DNA from 2 places in the Polaromonas sp. CG_9.11 genome. Region 2 is predicted to be linked to the other one. Evidence: riboswitches for the same ligand, from Rfam matches in the RefSeq annotation. Region 2 holds a riboswitch; the other holds the start of a gene.

Region 1 (7,283 bases), 130 kb from region 2:
AGAACTCGCATCAAGGCGTGGCGATAGACACTTTTGCCAAGGAAGTTGAGAAGCGAACTGCGGGAAGATACAAGGTTCAAACCTTCTATAACGGTGCCTTGGGCGGAGAACGGGAATCGATTGAAGCCGTGCAACTGGGGACGCAGGAACTGGCCTTTTCCTCGTCCGGTCCCATCCCAAACTTCGTGCCGGAAACCAAAATCCTGGATGTACCGTTTCTGTTTCGCGACAAGGCCCATGCCCGCGCCGTGCTCGACGGACCGATTGGCCAGGACTTGCTGACGAAATTTGATGCCAAAGGCTTCAAAGCGCTCGCCTGGGCTGAAAACGGCTTTCGCCACATGACCAACAGCAAGCGCGACGTCAAGACACCCGAAGACCTCAAGGGCTTGAAAATGCGCACCATGGAAAACCCGGTGCATATCGCGGCTTACAAAGGCTTTGGCATCATCACCACGCCCATGGCTTTCCCCGAAGTGTTTACTGCGCTTCAGCAAGGCACGGTTGATGGACAGGAAAACCCGTTGTCGGTGATCATCTCTGCCAAGTTTGATCAGGTGCAAAAGCACTTGACCTTGACCGGCCACGTGTATTCGCCCTGCATCTTCGTGATGAACAAGGCGTCGTTCGACAAACTCAGCACGGCCGACAAGCAAGCCTTTCTTGAGGCAGCCAAGGAAGGCACCAAGGCCAATCGCGCCCGGGTTGACGAGGACGACACCAAGGGCGTGGCCGACCTGCGGGCCAAGGGCATGACCGTGATTGACAACGTGGACAAGACCAGATTTGTAGCAGCGCTGGCACCGGTCAACGCCGAATTTGAGAAGCAGTTCGGTAAAGTTGCGCTCGACAAAATTCGGAATTACAAATAAGCCAACACCCTTCTCGCTACTTTTTCAGTAGCTGGACACGCCCGCAGATATTGCGCTGACGGGCGTTTTCTATCAAATATCGGTGTCATTTCATGAAACAGGCCTTTTTAACCTTCGAACGCTGGACGACCGGATTTTCCATGCTGGTGGCGTGCCTGATGCTGGTCATTGCGTCATCGCTGGGCATGTTCCAGATCATCACCCGCTTTGTACTGGAACAACCCGCAGAATGGAGTGAAATCCTGATCCGGCTGAGTCTGATCTGGATGGTGTTCATGGGAATTCCGGCTGCTTTCCGCCAGGGGGCGATGGTCAGTGTTGATGTGCTGTATCGCTGGAGCCCACCCCGAATCAAGCGCGTACTCGACTGGGTGGTCTGCCTTGCGGCGCTCGCCCTGATCGGTGTCATCATCTGGTGGGGCTGGGACTATTCGCTGCGCGGCCGCGTTCAATCGATGTCCGGGCTGGAATCAATTTCTATGTTCTGGGGCTACGTGGCCATGCCGGTGGGCGGGCTTTTTTGCGTGATGGGCATCATTGGCAACCTGATCGATCCCCAACGCCAAGAACTGGAAACCGCCCAATGACCGCCGTCATGCTGACCACCATGGTGCTGTGCTTTGCATTGACCATTTCCGTCGCCGTTTCCATCGGCCTTGCGTCAGTGCTGGGCATCCAGGCGACCAATGCCAACATGCTGATTTCGGTCAAGGAAATGTTTTCTGCGATCAACAAGTTTCCACTGGCCGCCATACCCTTCTTCATCCTGGCTGGCAATCTGATGGAAACCGGCGGTATTTCACGCCGGCTGGTGGAGTTTGCTAAAAGCATCGTGGGCGGCGTGCAGGGAGGCCTGCCGATGACCTGCGTACTCACCTGCATGATTTTTGCTGCGGTTTCCGGCTCTTCGGTGGCGACTACCTTTGCCGTCGGCGCCATCTTGATTCCGGCTCTGGTCAAGCACGGTTACCCGACGACCTATGCCGCCGCACTGCAGGCAACCAGTGCCGAGCTGGGCGTCATCATCCCGCCGTCCATTCCCCTGATCCTGTATGGCGTAAGCGCCGAAGTCTCGATTGGCGAGCTCTTCATCGCCGGCATAGGGCCCGGCATCTTCATCAGCCTGGCCTTGATGGCGTTTGTCTATGTGTACTGCCGGATCAAGGGCTGGGGCAAGAACGATGGCGACGGGCGGCTAGGTTTCGCCAAGGCTACCTGGCAGGCCGGCTGGGCGTTGCTGATGCCGGTCATCATTCTGGGCGGCATTTATGGCGGTATTTTCACGCCAACCGAAGCAGCAGCCGTCGCGGTGTTCTATGCGCTTGTGGTGGGGATGGTGGTTTACCGCGAAATCAGTCTGGCCAGTTTGGCCGTGGTGCTGCGCAAGTCGGTGCTGTCCAGCGCCGTGATCATGTTCATCATTGCCAACGCCGGGCTGTTTGCCTTCCTGATCACACGTGCAGGTGTGCCCGACGCGATCGGCCGCTGGCTCGAAGTCGTGCTGCAGTCACCCGCGCTGTTTCTGCTCGGGGTAAATGTTACGCTGTTCTTCATCGGCATGTTCATTGAAACCAGCGCGGCAATCATTGTGCTGGCGCCGATCCTGGCGCCCGTGGCCATGCACTTCGGCATTGACCCGGTGCATTTCGGCATGGTCATGGTGGTCAACCTGGCGCTGGGCATGATTACCCCGCCCTTTGGCGTGAACCTGTTTGCAGCCTGCACGGTGGCCCGTGTTTCCCTAGACCGGATCATCCATCACCTGATCCCTTTCGTGCTGGTGATACTGGCTTGCCTGATGGTGATCACCTACGTGCCGCAGCTCTCGCTGGCCCTGCGCGACCTGTTGTACGCGAAATAGCAGTCAGAAAAAGCATGCCTTCGCTCAGCTACACTTGACAGCGTCAGGAGAGAGTTTTTCCAGAAAAAACCGCCGAAGGCGCATGTGCCACCCCCATTGGTGGACTGAACGCTCAGGCAAAAGGACTGGCAACCGCCCCTCGGTGCATTTGTTACCAAGGGGCGTTCCCTGCTGGAGAGAGGCCGCTTTCAAGGCGGTCCACCGAAGGAGCAACCCTGCATCGTCAGGCGAATCTCTCAGGTAAAGTGGACAGAAGGGGCAGCCCGTGGCGTTTGGCCATGGGGTCATGTTTGCCCTCTGGAGAACGTCATGTCCCACGAACCGTCTGCCGCCCCTGCCCCTTTGCTCAACACGCCGCTGCATGGTCTGCATGCAGAACTCGGCGCGCGCATGGTGCCATTTGCCGGTTATTCCATGCCGGTGCAATACCCGGCTGGCCTGATGGCCGAACACCAGCACACGCGCAGCGCCGCAGGCCTTTTCGACGTGTCGCACATGGGCCAGTTGCGGCTCGTTGGCCCGGATGCAGCCGCCGCTTTTGAAAGCCTGATGCCAGTCGATGTGATCGACCTGCCTGCGGGAAAACAACGCTACGGTCTGCTGCTCAATGACGAAGGCGGCATCATCGATGACCTGATGTTCTTCAACCGCGATGTGGCCAACGGCGGCGATATCTTCGTCATCGTCAACGGCGCCTGCAAGGCGGGCGACATCGCGTATATCCAGACCAAAATCGGCCAGCGCTGCGACGTCATTCCCATGCCCCAGATGGCGCTGCTGGCGCTGCAGGGACCGCAGGCGGTCACGGCCCTGCAGCGACTCGCGCCAGGCGTTGAAAAACTGCTTTTCATGACCGGCGGCCGCTTCACGGTTGCAGGCTGCGAGTGTTTCCTGACCCGCAGCGGCTATACCGGCGAAGACGGTTTCGAAATTTCAGTACACGCCGCGCAGGCCGACACGCTGGCACGTGCCCTGCTGGCCGAGCCTGAAGTCAAACCCGTCGGACTGGGCGCACGCAATTCGCTTCGGTTAGAGGCCGGCCTGTGCCTGTACGGCCATGACATCGACACCACGACCACGCCCATTGAAGCCAGCCTGAACTGGGCCATTCAAAAAGTCCGGCGCACCGGCGGCGCCCGGGCCGGAGGCTTTCCGGGCGCGGACAAAATCCTGGCGCAGCTGGCCGATCCGGCCAGTTTGAGCCGCAAGCGCGTGGCGCTGGTGGCCAAAGCGCGCGTTCCGGTCCGCGAACCCGCCGTGCTGGAAAACATGGACGGCCAGGTTGTCGGCCAAGTCACCAGCGGCCTGCTCAGCCCCACGCTGAACCAGCCGATTGCGCTGGCCTATGTGCACCCAGACTATGCGGTGGTCGGCACCGAACTGTTTGCCATGGTGCGTGGCAAACCCGTGCCCATGCACGTGTCGCCCACGCCCTTTGTTCCCACCCGCTACCACCGCGGCTGATTTATTTATCTATCTCTTTCGTTCACTTCCCTTTTTCATACAAACTCCCGGAGAAACCGCATGACCGTCAAGTACACCGAAGACCACGAATGGCTCAAGATTGAAGGCGACATGGCCACCGTCGGCATCACCGTGCATGCGCAGGATGCGCTGGGCGATGTGGTGTTTGTCGAACTGCCGGAAGTCGGCACGACATTTGCCCAGAAAGACACTGCCGGCGTAGTTGAGTCCGTCAAGGCGGCGGCCGATGTCTACATGCCGGTCAGCGGTGAAGTCACCGAAGTGAATGAAGCCCTGCGAGACGACCCGTCGCTGGCCAATTCGGACCCGCTGGGTGCCGGCTGGTTCTTCAAGGTCAAGCTGTCCGACCCGTCACAGCTCGACGCGCTGATGGACGAAACCAGCTACACCGCCTTTTCTGCCGCCTGAATTTTCATCAAAGACTGACACGGAATTCTGACATGCTGATGCCATCTGCCACGCCGCTGGGCGCGCTTGAAAACCCTTCCGAATTCATTGCCCGGCACATCGGCATTGACGAGGCGGATGAAGTCCACATGCTCAGCGTGGTCGGCTCCAGCTCGCGCCGGGCGTTGATCGACGGCATCGTGCCGCCCTCGATCGCCCGCAGCAGCGCCATGGCGATTCCGCCACCGGTTTCCGAAGCGGCCGCGCTCAAGCAACTCAAGGCGATGGCGGCCAAGAACAAGGTGTTCAAGAGCTTCATCGGCCAGGGCTATTACGGCACCTACACGCCGGGCGTGATCCTGCGCAATGTGCTGGAGAACCCCGCCTGGTACACCGCCTACACGCCTTACCAGGCCGAAATTTCGCAGGGTCGCATGGAAGCGCTGATCAACTTCCAGACCATGGTCTGCGACCTGACCGGCATGCCGATGGCGAATGCGTCGATGCTTGACGAAGCCACCGCCGCCGCCGAAGCCATGACGCTGGCCAAGCGCAGCGTCAAGAGTAAAAGCCATGTGTTCATCGTGGCCGGCGACTGCCACCCGCAAACCATTGAAGTCATCCAGACGCGCGCCAGGCCGCTGGGCATCGAGGTCAAGGTCAGCACCCTGTCGGCTACCCTGCCCCAGTTGATGGCAGAGGGCGACTACTTCGGTGTGCTGGCCCAGTACCCGGCCACCAGCGGCACCATTCACGACCTGCGGCCGCTGGCGGGAGTGGCGCACGCCAATGGCGCAGCCCTGTGCGTGGCCGCCGACCTGCTGGCGCTGACGCTGCTTCAGCCGCCCGGCGAATGGGATGCGGACATCGTGCTGGGCAGCACACAGCGCTTCGGCATGCCGATGGGCAATGGCGGTCCGCATGCCGCCTACCTGGCCTGCCGCGATGAATTCAAACGCTCGCTGCCAGGCCGCCTGGTGGGCGTCAGCGTCGATACGCACGGCCATCCGACCTACCGGCTGGCGCTGCAAACCCGTGAGCAGCACATCCGCCGTGAAAAGGCCACCTCCAATATCTGCACGGCGCAGGTACTGCCCGCCGTGATGGCCAGCATGTATGCGGTCTACCACGGCCCGCAGGGCTTGACGCGGATTGCCCGGCGCGTGGCCACCTACACGGCGATCTTTGTGCAGGGCTTGCGCCAGATGGGCTTCGAAATCACGAACAAGGGCGCCTTTGATTCGGTCACCGTCAAAACCGGAGATGCTACTAATTCTATAGCTGAACGCGCACGCCAGTCTTGCGCCAACCTTAGATTTCGCTTGAAAAATCATCTGGGGGTGTCGCTTGACGAGACCACCAGCCGCTCGGACATCGAACTGCTCTGGTCCTTTTTCGCCAAGCCCGGCCAGACGTTGCCGGTGGTGAGCAACTTCGAGCAAGGCATCGAGTTGCTGATTCCTGCGGAGCTGCGTCGCACCAGTGAATTTTTGACGCATCCGGTGTTCAACACCCACCATTCCGAAACCAGCATGCTGCGCTACATCCGCAAGCTCAGCGACAAGGACCTGGCGCTGGACCGCAGCATGATTCCGCTGGGCAGTTGCACCATGAAGCTCAACGCCACCAGCGAGATGATTCCCATCACCTGGCCGGAATTTGCCAACATCCACCCGTTTGCACCGCAGGACCAGCTACGGGGTTATGTCGAACTCGACCGGCAACTGCGCGACTGGCTGTGTGCGGCCACAGGCTACGCCGGCATCAGTCTGCAGCCCAATGCCGGCTCGCAGGGGGAATACGCGGGTTTGCTGGTGATCAAGGCCTACCTTGAAGCCAACGGCCAGGGCCAACGCAACATCTGCCTGATTCCCTCGTCAGCCCACGGCACCAACCCAGCCAGCGCCCAGATGGCCGGCATGACAGTGGTCGTCACCGCCTGCGACGCGCAAGGCAATGTCGACATGGCCGACCTGAAGGCCAAGTGCGAAAAGCACAGCGACAAGCTGGCCTGCGTGATGATCACCTATCCGAGCACCCACGGCGTGTTTGAGACGCATGTCAAGGAACTCTGCGAGCTGGTGCATGCACACGGCGGCCGGGTCTATGTCGATGGCGCCAACATGAATGCGCTGGTCGGCACCGCTGCGCCGGGCGAGTTTGGCGGCGACGTGAGCCACCTCAATTTGCACAAGACCTTCTGCATTCCGCACGGCGGCGGGGGACCCGGCGTCGGTCCGGTCTGTGTGGTGGCAGACCTGGTGCCCTACCTGCCCGGCCATGCCACGGCAGGCTTGCGCGGCGGGGGAGCCGGTTTCACCGCCGGGCCGCCCCAAGGTGAAACAGCCCCCCCGGGGGGCAGCGCATTGCACGCAGTGAAAAGCGTGGGGGCCATCTCAGCCGCACCCCTGGGCAATGCGGCGGTGTTGCCGATCAGCTGGATGTACTGCCGCATGATGGGCCCCGAGGGGCTGAAACAGGCGACCGAAGTGGCGATCCTGAGCGCCAACTACATCAGCGCACGGTTGAAAGACCATTACCCGACGCTGTATGCCAGTGAAAACGGCCATGTCGCGCACGAATGCATCCTGGACCTGCGCCCGCTGAAGGAAACCAGCGGCGTGACAGCCGAAGACGTGGCCAAACGGCTGATGGACTACGGCTTTCATGCGCCAACG
Region 2 (7,283 bases):
GGAAATCATCACCGCCAGCAGCGCTGTCACGCCCAGGCCAAGCGGATGCAAATTCTCAGGGCTTGGGCGTCGCGAATAGGCCATGGCCGCCAGTGCCACCCAGGCGAGTCCCAGACTCAGCCCCGCCATCACATCGGAAAACCAGTGCGCGCCCAGATACAGCCGAGAAAACCCAATCAGCGCGATGTACACCGCCGCCACAGCCGCTATCGCGCCTTGAACGGCGGACCGCTGCTTGCGCGAGAGCAAAAAAGCCAGAAAACCGTAAATAACAATGCTCGATGTGGCATGGCCGCTGGGAAAGGAAAAATCCGCTACCCCGCTGTACAGGCTGATGGGACGCGTTCTGGCCAGTGTGTATTTCAGCAGTTGCACCAGCACCTCGGAAAATCCGGCCACCGCCAGCCAGTAGCGGGCCGTGCGCCAGCAGCGCGCCCACGCCAGCCACGCCCACACCGCCACCACCAGCGGTAGCGCCACCCATGCGCCGCCCAGACCGGTGATGACCACCATGATGCGGTCCATCTCTGCAATGCGCAGGTCTTGCAGGAAGTTGAAGATCGCCACATCCGCCAGAACCAGCGGATCACGGGCTGCAACGTCCTGCAAGATGCCAAAAAATGTCCAGCCCCCGCCCAGCAGCAGCAGCCCCAGGGCGATCAGAAGCGGTGACTCGGGTTTGCGCGGATCAAACAGGAACAGCGCCAGCCTGGAGAGCGCGCCCGGCCGCCGGGACGCCCATTGCAGGGCGCGGTCGCGCCCGACAGCCAGAAGCGGCACACCATGACGCATGGCGATACGCGCCACTTTGGCCGCCAGCCACAGCAGCACCCCGAGCACCAGCAGGATCACCGCCAGCCGAGCGCTCACGGCTTCGGCCATCCGCAGCGACGTCCCAAACAAGACACCGGGCAAAATATGCGCCGGCGCCCATGCCAGCGCGGACGCCGCATTGATCACATAAAACTTCGCGCGCGCCATCTGTGTCGTGCCTGCCACCAGAGGAACAACAGCCCGCACGGGCGCAAAAAAACGCGCCAGCAAAATGCTGGTTCCGCCATGCTGCGCCATGAACTGCTCACCCCGCGCCATCAAGGGCGCATACCGTGCAAAGGGTGGCCAGCCGCGCAGCCGGTCGTTACCCAAGCGGCCCAGCTCGTAGCTCAGCGCGTCACCGGACACCGCGCCCAGCGCGGCCACGGCCAGCGTCGTCCACATATCCAGCGAACCTGCGCCAATCAAGGCCCCGGCGCTGAACATGACCACACCTGCAGGCACCAAGGTGCCAATGAGTGCCAGCGACTCGGTCAGCGCCACGCCAAACACCACCAACAATGCCAGATGCGGATGAGTGGCAATATGGGTCAGGAGCAGATGCATCGCAGGCTTTCCAGGTACGAATCAAGGGCAAAATAATTTGCAGAGGTTCAGCACATGCATCTTCAAAACCCCTTGCATGCTGGCAGAGAAAGTCCGGTGGGATAATTCGCAGATGAGTATTACTTACAAAGATGCAGCCGGTATCGAAGGCGTGCGTGTGGCGGGCAGGCTCGCTGGCGAGTTGCTGGACTACCTGACCCCGTTCATCAAGCCCGGTGTGACGACCAACGAAATCAACCAGTTGGCGCACGACTACATGGTCGACGTGCAGGGAACCATCCCGGCCACGCTCGGCTACGGCCCGCCCAGCTATCCGCCCTACCCCAAGTCGCTGTGCACCTCGGTCAATCACCAGGTGTGCCATGGCGTTCCCAATGACAAGCCGCTGAAGAAAGGTGACATCGTCAACGTGGACGTCACCGGCATCAAGGACGGCTGGCACGGCGACAGCAGCCGCATGTTCCTGATCGGCGACTGCTCGATTGCCGCCAAACGGCTGTGCCAGGTCACCTACGAAGCCATGTGGAAAGGCATCCTGTGCGTGCGGCCGGGCGCGCACCTGGGCGACATCGGCCACGCCATCCAGACGTTTGCCGAAAAGCAGGGCTATTCGATCGTGCGCGAGTTCTGCGGCCACGGCATCGGCATCAGGTTCCATGAGGACCCGCAGGTGCTGCATTACGGCCGTCCGGGCACGCTCGACGAACTCAAGCCCGGCATGGTGTTCACCATTGAGCCGATGATCAACATCGGCAAGCGCGACATCAAGGACGGCCCGGAAAAAGACGGCTGGAGCATCGTGACACGCGACCATTCGCTGTCGGCGCAGTGGGAACACATGGTGCTGGTCACCGAAACCGGCTACGAAGTGCTGACACTGTCGGCCGGCAGCCCGCCGATTCCGGATTTTGTGCCGCAGCCGTCGCGCGAAAAAACCCCTGCCTGATTCCGGGCCCTTGCGGGACCGGCTTTTTCGATCCTTTCACGGTCAGGCCTTGCCTTCATGACTGAATTGACTTCCTTTCGCGAACAATACAGCGCCGGCAAGGCGGGCGTGATGGCCGCGCTGGCAGGCAGCGGTGCCTCGACCCGGGGCATCCATGGCCTGCTGCAAAAGCTGGGCCGGCTGACCGACGCCACCTTGCGGCGGCTGTGGCAACTGGCCGAATTTCCGCCGGATGCCTGCCTGATCGCGGTGGGCGGTTTTGGCCGGGGCGAATTGTTTCCGCATTCCGATGTCGATGTGCTGCTGCTGCTGCCCGACGCCGCGCTCGATGTCGAAGACAATCCGGCCCTCAAGGCCAAGGTAGAAAGCTTCATCAGCAGTTGCTGGGATTGCGGGCTGCAGATTGGCTCCAGCGTGCGTACAGCGGCCCACTGCGTCGAGGAAGCAGCCAAGGACGTCACCGTCCAGACCTCGCTGCTCGAAATGCGTCTGGTGACCGGCTCGGCCGAGGTCTACCAGCTCCTGCAGGCGCAGCTTGACGCAATTCTTGATCCCAAGGCGTTTTTTATCGCCAAGACGCTCGAAATGCGCCAGCGCCACAACAAGTTTGACAACACACCTTACGCGCTGGAGCCCAATTGCAAGGAATCGCCCGGTGGACTGCGTGACCTGCAGGTGGTGCTGTGGGTGGCTCGCGCCGCCGGCTTGGGAAAATCCTGGGACGAGCTGGCCACCAACGGACTGATCACCACGTTCGAGGTTCGTCAGATCAAGGCCAACGAGGCCTTGCTGAGCCTGATACGCGCGCGCCTGCACATCATTGCCCGCCGTCGCGAGGACCGTCTGGTGTTTGATCTGCAGACGGCGGTGGCCGAATCCTTCGGCTATTGCGCCCAGCCGGGCAACCGAAGCGAACGCCCGCCGGCACTGGACACGGTGCAGGTGGTCCTGCCCCTGGACAGGGCCGTGTCGCCCCGGGGCGGACGGGCGGCCAGGCGCCCGCCGGCGCGTCCCAGCGAAGCGCTGATGCGCCGCTATTACTGGACGGCCAAGGCGGTCACCCAGTTGAACCAGATCCTGCTGCTCAACATCGAAGAGCAGCTCAGCCCGTGCAACTATCCGCTGCGCCCGCTCAATGCGCGCTTCTTTGACAAAGCCGGCATGCTTGAAGTGGTCAGCGACGACCTCTACCTGCGCGAGCCCCACGCCATCCTGGAAACCTTCCTGCTGTTCGAAACTCATGTTGGCATCCGCGGCTTGTCGGCACGCACCTTGCGCGCACTCTACAACGCCCGGGGCATGATGAACGCGAAGTTTCGCACCGATCCGGCCAACCGGGCGACCTTCCTGCGCATCCTGCAGCAGCCCGAAGGCATCACCCATGCCATGCGGTTGATGAACCAGACCTCGGTGCTGGGCCGCTACCTCTGGGTGTTTCGCAACATCGTCGGGCAAATGCAGCACGACCTGTTCCACGTCTACACCGTCGACCAGCACATCCTGATGGTGCTGCGCAACATGCGGCGTTTTTTCATGGCCGAGCATTCGCATGAATACCCGATGTGTTCGCAACTGGCCGCAGGCTGGGACAAGCCATGGATTCTGTACATCGCCGCGCTGTTTCACGACATTGCCAAGGGACGCGGCGGCGACCATTCCGAACTGGGCCAGAAGGAAGTGCGCATTTTCTGCCGCCAGCACGGCATTGGCGCCGAAGACTCCCGGATGATCGAGTTCCTGGTGGGCGAACACCTGAGCATGAGCCGTACCGCCCAGAAGGAAGACCTGAGCAACCCGCAAGTGATTGCCACGTTCGCCCGGCGGGTCGGCAACGAACGCAACCTGACTGCCCTGTACCTGCTCACCGTCGCCGACATTCGCGGCACCAGCCCGAAGGTCTGGAATGCCTGGAAAGGCAAGCTGCTCGAAGACCTCTACCGCTACACATTGCGCGTGCTGGGCGGCCGCGCGCCCGATGCAGCTGCCGAGATCGAGGCCCGCAAGCGCGGCGCGCTAACGCTGCTGGCCCTGCATGCCGAGCCATTCCAGGCCTACAAGGCGCTCTGGGACACGCTCGACGTGAGCTATTTCATGCGCCACGAAGCCGCCGACATTGCCTGGCATGCCCGGCACCTGTCGCGCCACATTGGCAAGGCGGTGGTGACAGTCCGTGTGCGCCAGTCTGCAACCGGCGAAGGCATGCAGGTGCTGGTCTACACGCCCGATGCGCCGGACCTGTTCGTGCGCATCTGCGGCTTCTTTGACAAGGCTGGTTTTAGCATTCTGGACGCCAAGGTGCACACCACCAACAACGGCTTTGCCCTGGACACTTTTCAGGTCACCAGCGAGCCGCTGGAAGAGCACTACCGCGAACTGGCCACCATGGTCGAGGTGAACCTGGGCCGCATCCTGGAAGAAAAAGGCCCGCTGCCACCACCCAGCAAAGGCCGGGTGTCGCGCCGCGTCAAAAGCTTTCCCGTGACCCCGCGCGTCGACTTGCGTCCGGATGAAAAAGCCCAGCGCTGGCTGCTCAGCGTGTCGGCCAGCGATCGGGTCGGCCTGCTCTACCTGATTGCACGGGTGCTGGCCAATCACCACATCAACGTCAAGCTGGCCAAGGTGACCACGCTGGGCGAACGGGTCGAGGACACCTTTTTGATCGACGGGCCGGAACTTCAACACAACAAAGCGCAGATCGCGATTGAAACCGAGTTGCTGAAGGCCTTGAGTGAATGAGATCCCATGCATATTTTCGGCACATTTCACCGAACACTGCGAAGTCTGAAAAAAATCCGTTCACCCGGCCTGATAGCTGATAAATTATCGCCATTGCTGCTTCGTCGAGAGCGGCATGCATCAATCGGCGCTTAGCCTGCTTGATGCCGGAAGAGTCTGTGGTGCAGCTAACGCAGCACCCGGCGCCGAAGGAGCAACCACCCCGGAAACTCTCAGGCAAAAGGACCGGCATCACTATTGATCTCTGAAGAGTTGCCGCAGGCTACGTCATGCGGTGCACCGAAGGAGCAAACAGCTCTCGCCAGCGCGAAAGTTCGTGAATCTCTCAGGTCCAGAACAGAGGGGGTGTCCGCTGTGCACTTGCGCGCGGGCTTAATCCCCTTGACGTTGCTGGAGTCTTTCATGAAAAAAATCGCAGTCATTGGTGGTGGCATCACCGGCGTGACCACAGCCTACGCACTTGCCAAGCGCGGCTTTTCGGTCACCTTGTTCGAAAAGCACCGTTATGCCGCCATGGAGACCTCGTTTGCAAATGGCGGCCAACTTTCCGCATCCAACGCAGAGGTATGGAACCACTGGTCAACCCTCCTCAAGGGCCTGAAGTGGATGCTCAAGAGCGATGCACCGCTGCTGGTAAGCCCCAAGCCAAGCTGGCACAAAATATCGTGGTTTGCCGAGTTCATCGCAAACATTCCGCACTACCGAAGCAACACCATAGAGACCACGCGCCTGGCCATCGCGGCGCGCAAGCACCTGCTGGGCTGGGCGGAGCAGGAGGGCATAGACTTTGACCTGAAGAAGGAAGGCATTCTTCACATCTACCGCGACAAGGCCAGCTTTGACCACGCCGGCAAGGTTTCCAGGCTGCTGGCCGAAGGCGGTCTGCCGCGCCGCGCCGTCACCCCGCAAGAGATGCGCGTCTTGGAGCCCACGCTTGCGGGGAAGTATTACGGCGGCTATTTTACCGAAAGCGACTCGACCGGCGACATTCACCTCTTCACCAAGGGCCTGGCCGAGGCGGCGGTGCGACTGGGCGTGATCTGCCTTTACGAGCAGGATGTAAGCGCCGTGACGGCAGACGCCAAGCAGGCCTGTGTGACGGTGGGCCATGGCGCCCAGGAAACCCGCGCGGTCTTTGACGGCGTGGTGGTCTGCGCCGGCACCGCCAGCCGCGCGCTGGCAACCTCGCTCGGTGACCGCGTGAACATCTACCCGGTCAAGGGCTATTCCATCACCGTCAACCTGAAAGACGCGCAAAGCCAGGCAGCCGCGCCCGTGGTCAGTCTGCTGGACGATGAAACCAAGCTGGTCACCAGCCGCCTTGGCCTGGACCGTTTCCGGGTGGCCGGTACGGCAGAGTTCAATGGTTACAACCGCGACATTCGTGCCGATCGCATCAAGCCCCTGGTGGACTGGGTGCAACGCTGCTTTCCCGGCGTCAACACCCAGAGCGTTATACCTTGGGCGGGTCTGCGGCCCATGATGCCCAACATGCTGCCGCGCGTCGGCCGTGGCCGTTCACCCTGCGTTTTTTACAATACCGGACACGGTCACCTGGGCTGGACGTTGTCTGCCATCACCGCCGAGATCGTGGGCGATGCGGTGAGTGAAGCCTTTAAGCCAGCGGGGTTGCTGCATGGCAAACCCGTTCCGGCCTGAAAATCCAAGCCCAAGCCCAAGCCCAAGCCCAAGCCCAAGCCCAAGCCCAAGCCCAAGCGTCAGCTCATGCCTGGTGCTGACTAGTTTTCATGAATGGCAGCGGCTCAATACAATCGCCCGCCGCCATCAAAACCACCAGATCGTGCTATCCCAGACAGGAATTTTTTATCAATAGCAGTAGTTTGTTAAAGCCTAAGTAATAACAATCCCGACAGATAAAGAACCAAAGCCAGCAATCGGAGTCTGAGCGGTATTGGCTTTTGGTGGAGGTTAGAAAAATGTTATCTCAGCACATCATTGATCAGCTCAGCCCTATGATTTTGAGCGTCTGATCCACAAAGAAAAGGATGGGCGCCGGCGACTACGCCTGATCGCGCTGGCGCACCTCAAGGATGGCAAGAGCTATCCCGAAGTGGCGGCCGCCTTGCGCTTGACCCGGCACGCTGTCCCCCGGTGTCAGAATTGTTGTCGCATCTAATTCTTTGATGGCTAACTGCCCGGCAACTTCATTTCATGACCAGAACACCGCATTCACATCACTCTCCCGAATTCAAAGAGCAGG

The links. Region 2 has a riboswitch for glycine ahead of IWX85_RS09780 (D-amino acid dehydrogenase). Riboswitches for the same ligand answer to the same signal wherever they lie in the genome.
Region 1: it holds a riboswitch for glycine, as region 2 does, so the genes downstream of both, gcvT (glycine cleavage system aminomethyltransferase GcvT) here and IWX85_RS09780 (D-amino acid dehydrogenase) in region 2, are expected to answer to the same signal.

What each region holds. Positions count from the first base shown of each region.
Region 1 covers NZ_JADOVE010000009.1:10,431-17,713, forward strand. The annotation lists gene IWX85_RS09130 (TRAP transporter substrate-binding protein) at 1-872, shown strand, start outside; gene IWX85_RS09135 (TRAP transporter small permease) at 965-1,459, shown strand; gene IWX85_RS09140 (TRAP transporter large permease) at 1,456-2,733, shown strand; glycine riboswitch at 2,768-2,871, shown strand; glycine riboswitch at 2,895-2,996, shown strand; gene gcvT (glycine cleavage system aminomethyltransferase GcvT) at 3,043-4,197, shown strand; gene gcvH (glycine cleavage system protein GcvH) at 4,258-4,626, shown strand; gene gcvP (aminomethyl-transferring glycine dehydrogenase) at 4,659-7,283, shown strand, end outside.
Region 2 covers NZ_JADOVE010000009.1:139,308-146,590, forward strand. The annotation lists gene IWX85_RS09765 (bifunctional DedA family/phosphatase PAP2 family protein) at 1-1,380, opposite strand, end outside; gene map (type I methionyl aminopeptidase) at 1,493-2,326, shown strand; gene IWX85_RS09775 ([protein-PII] uridylyltransferase) at 2,384-5,062, shown strand; glycine riboswitch at 5,200-5,300, shown strand; gene IWX85_RS09780 (D-amino acid dehydrogenase) at 5,465-6,721, shown strand; partial or broken gene IWX85_RS09785 (transposase) at 7,235-7,283, shown strand, end outside.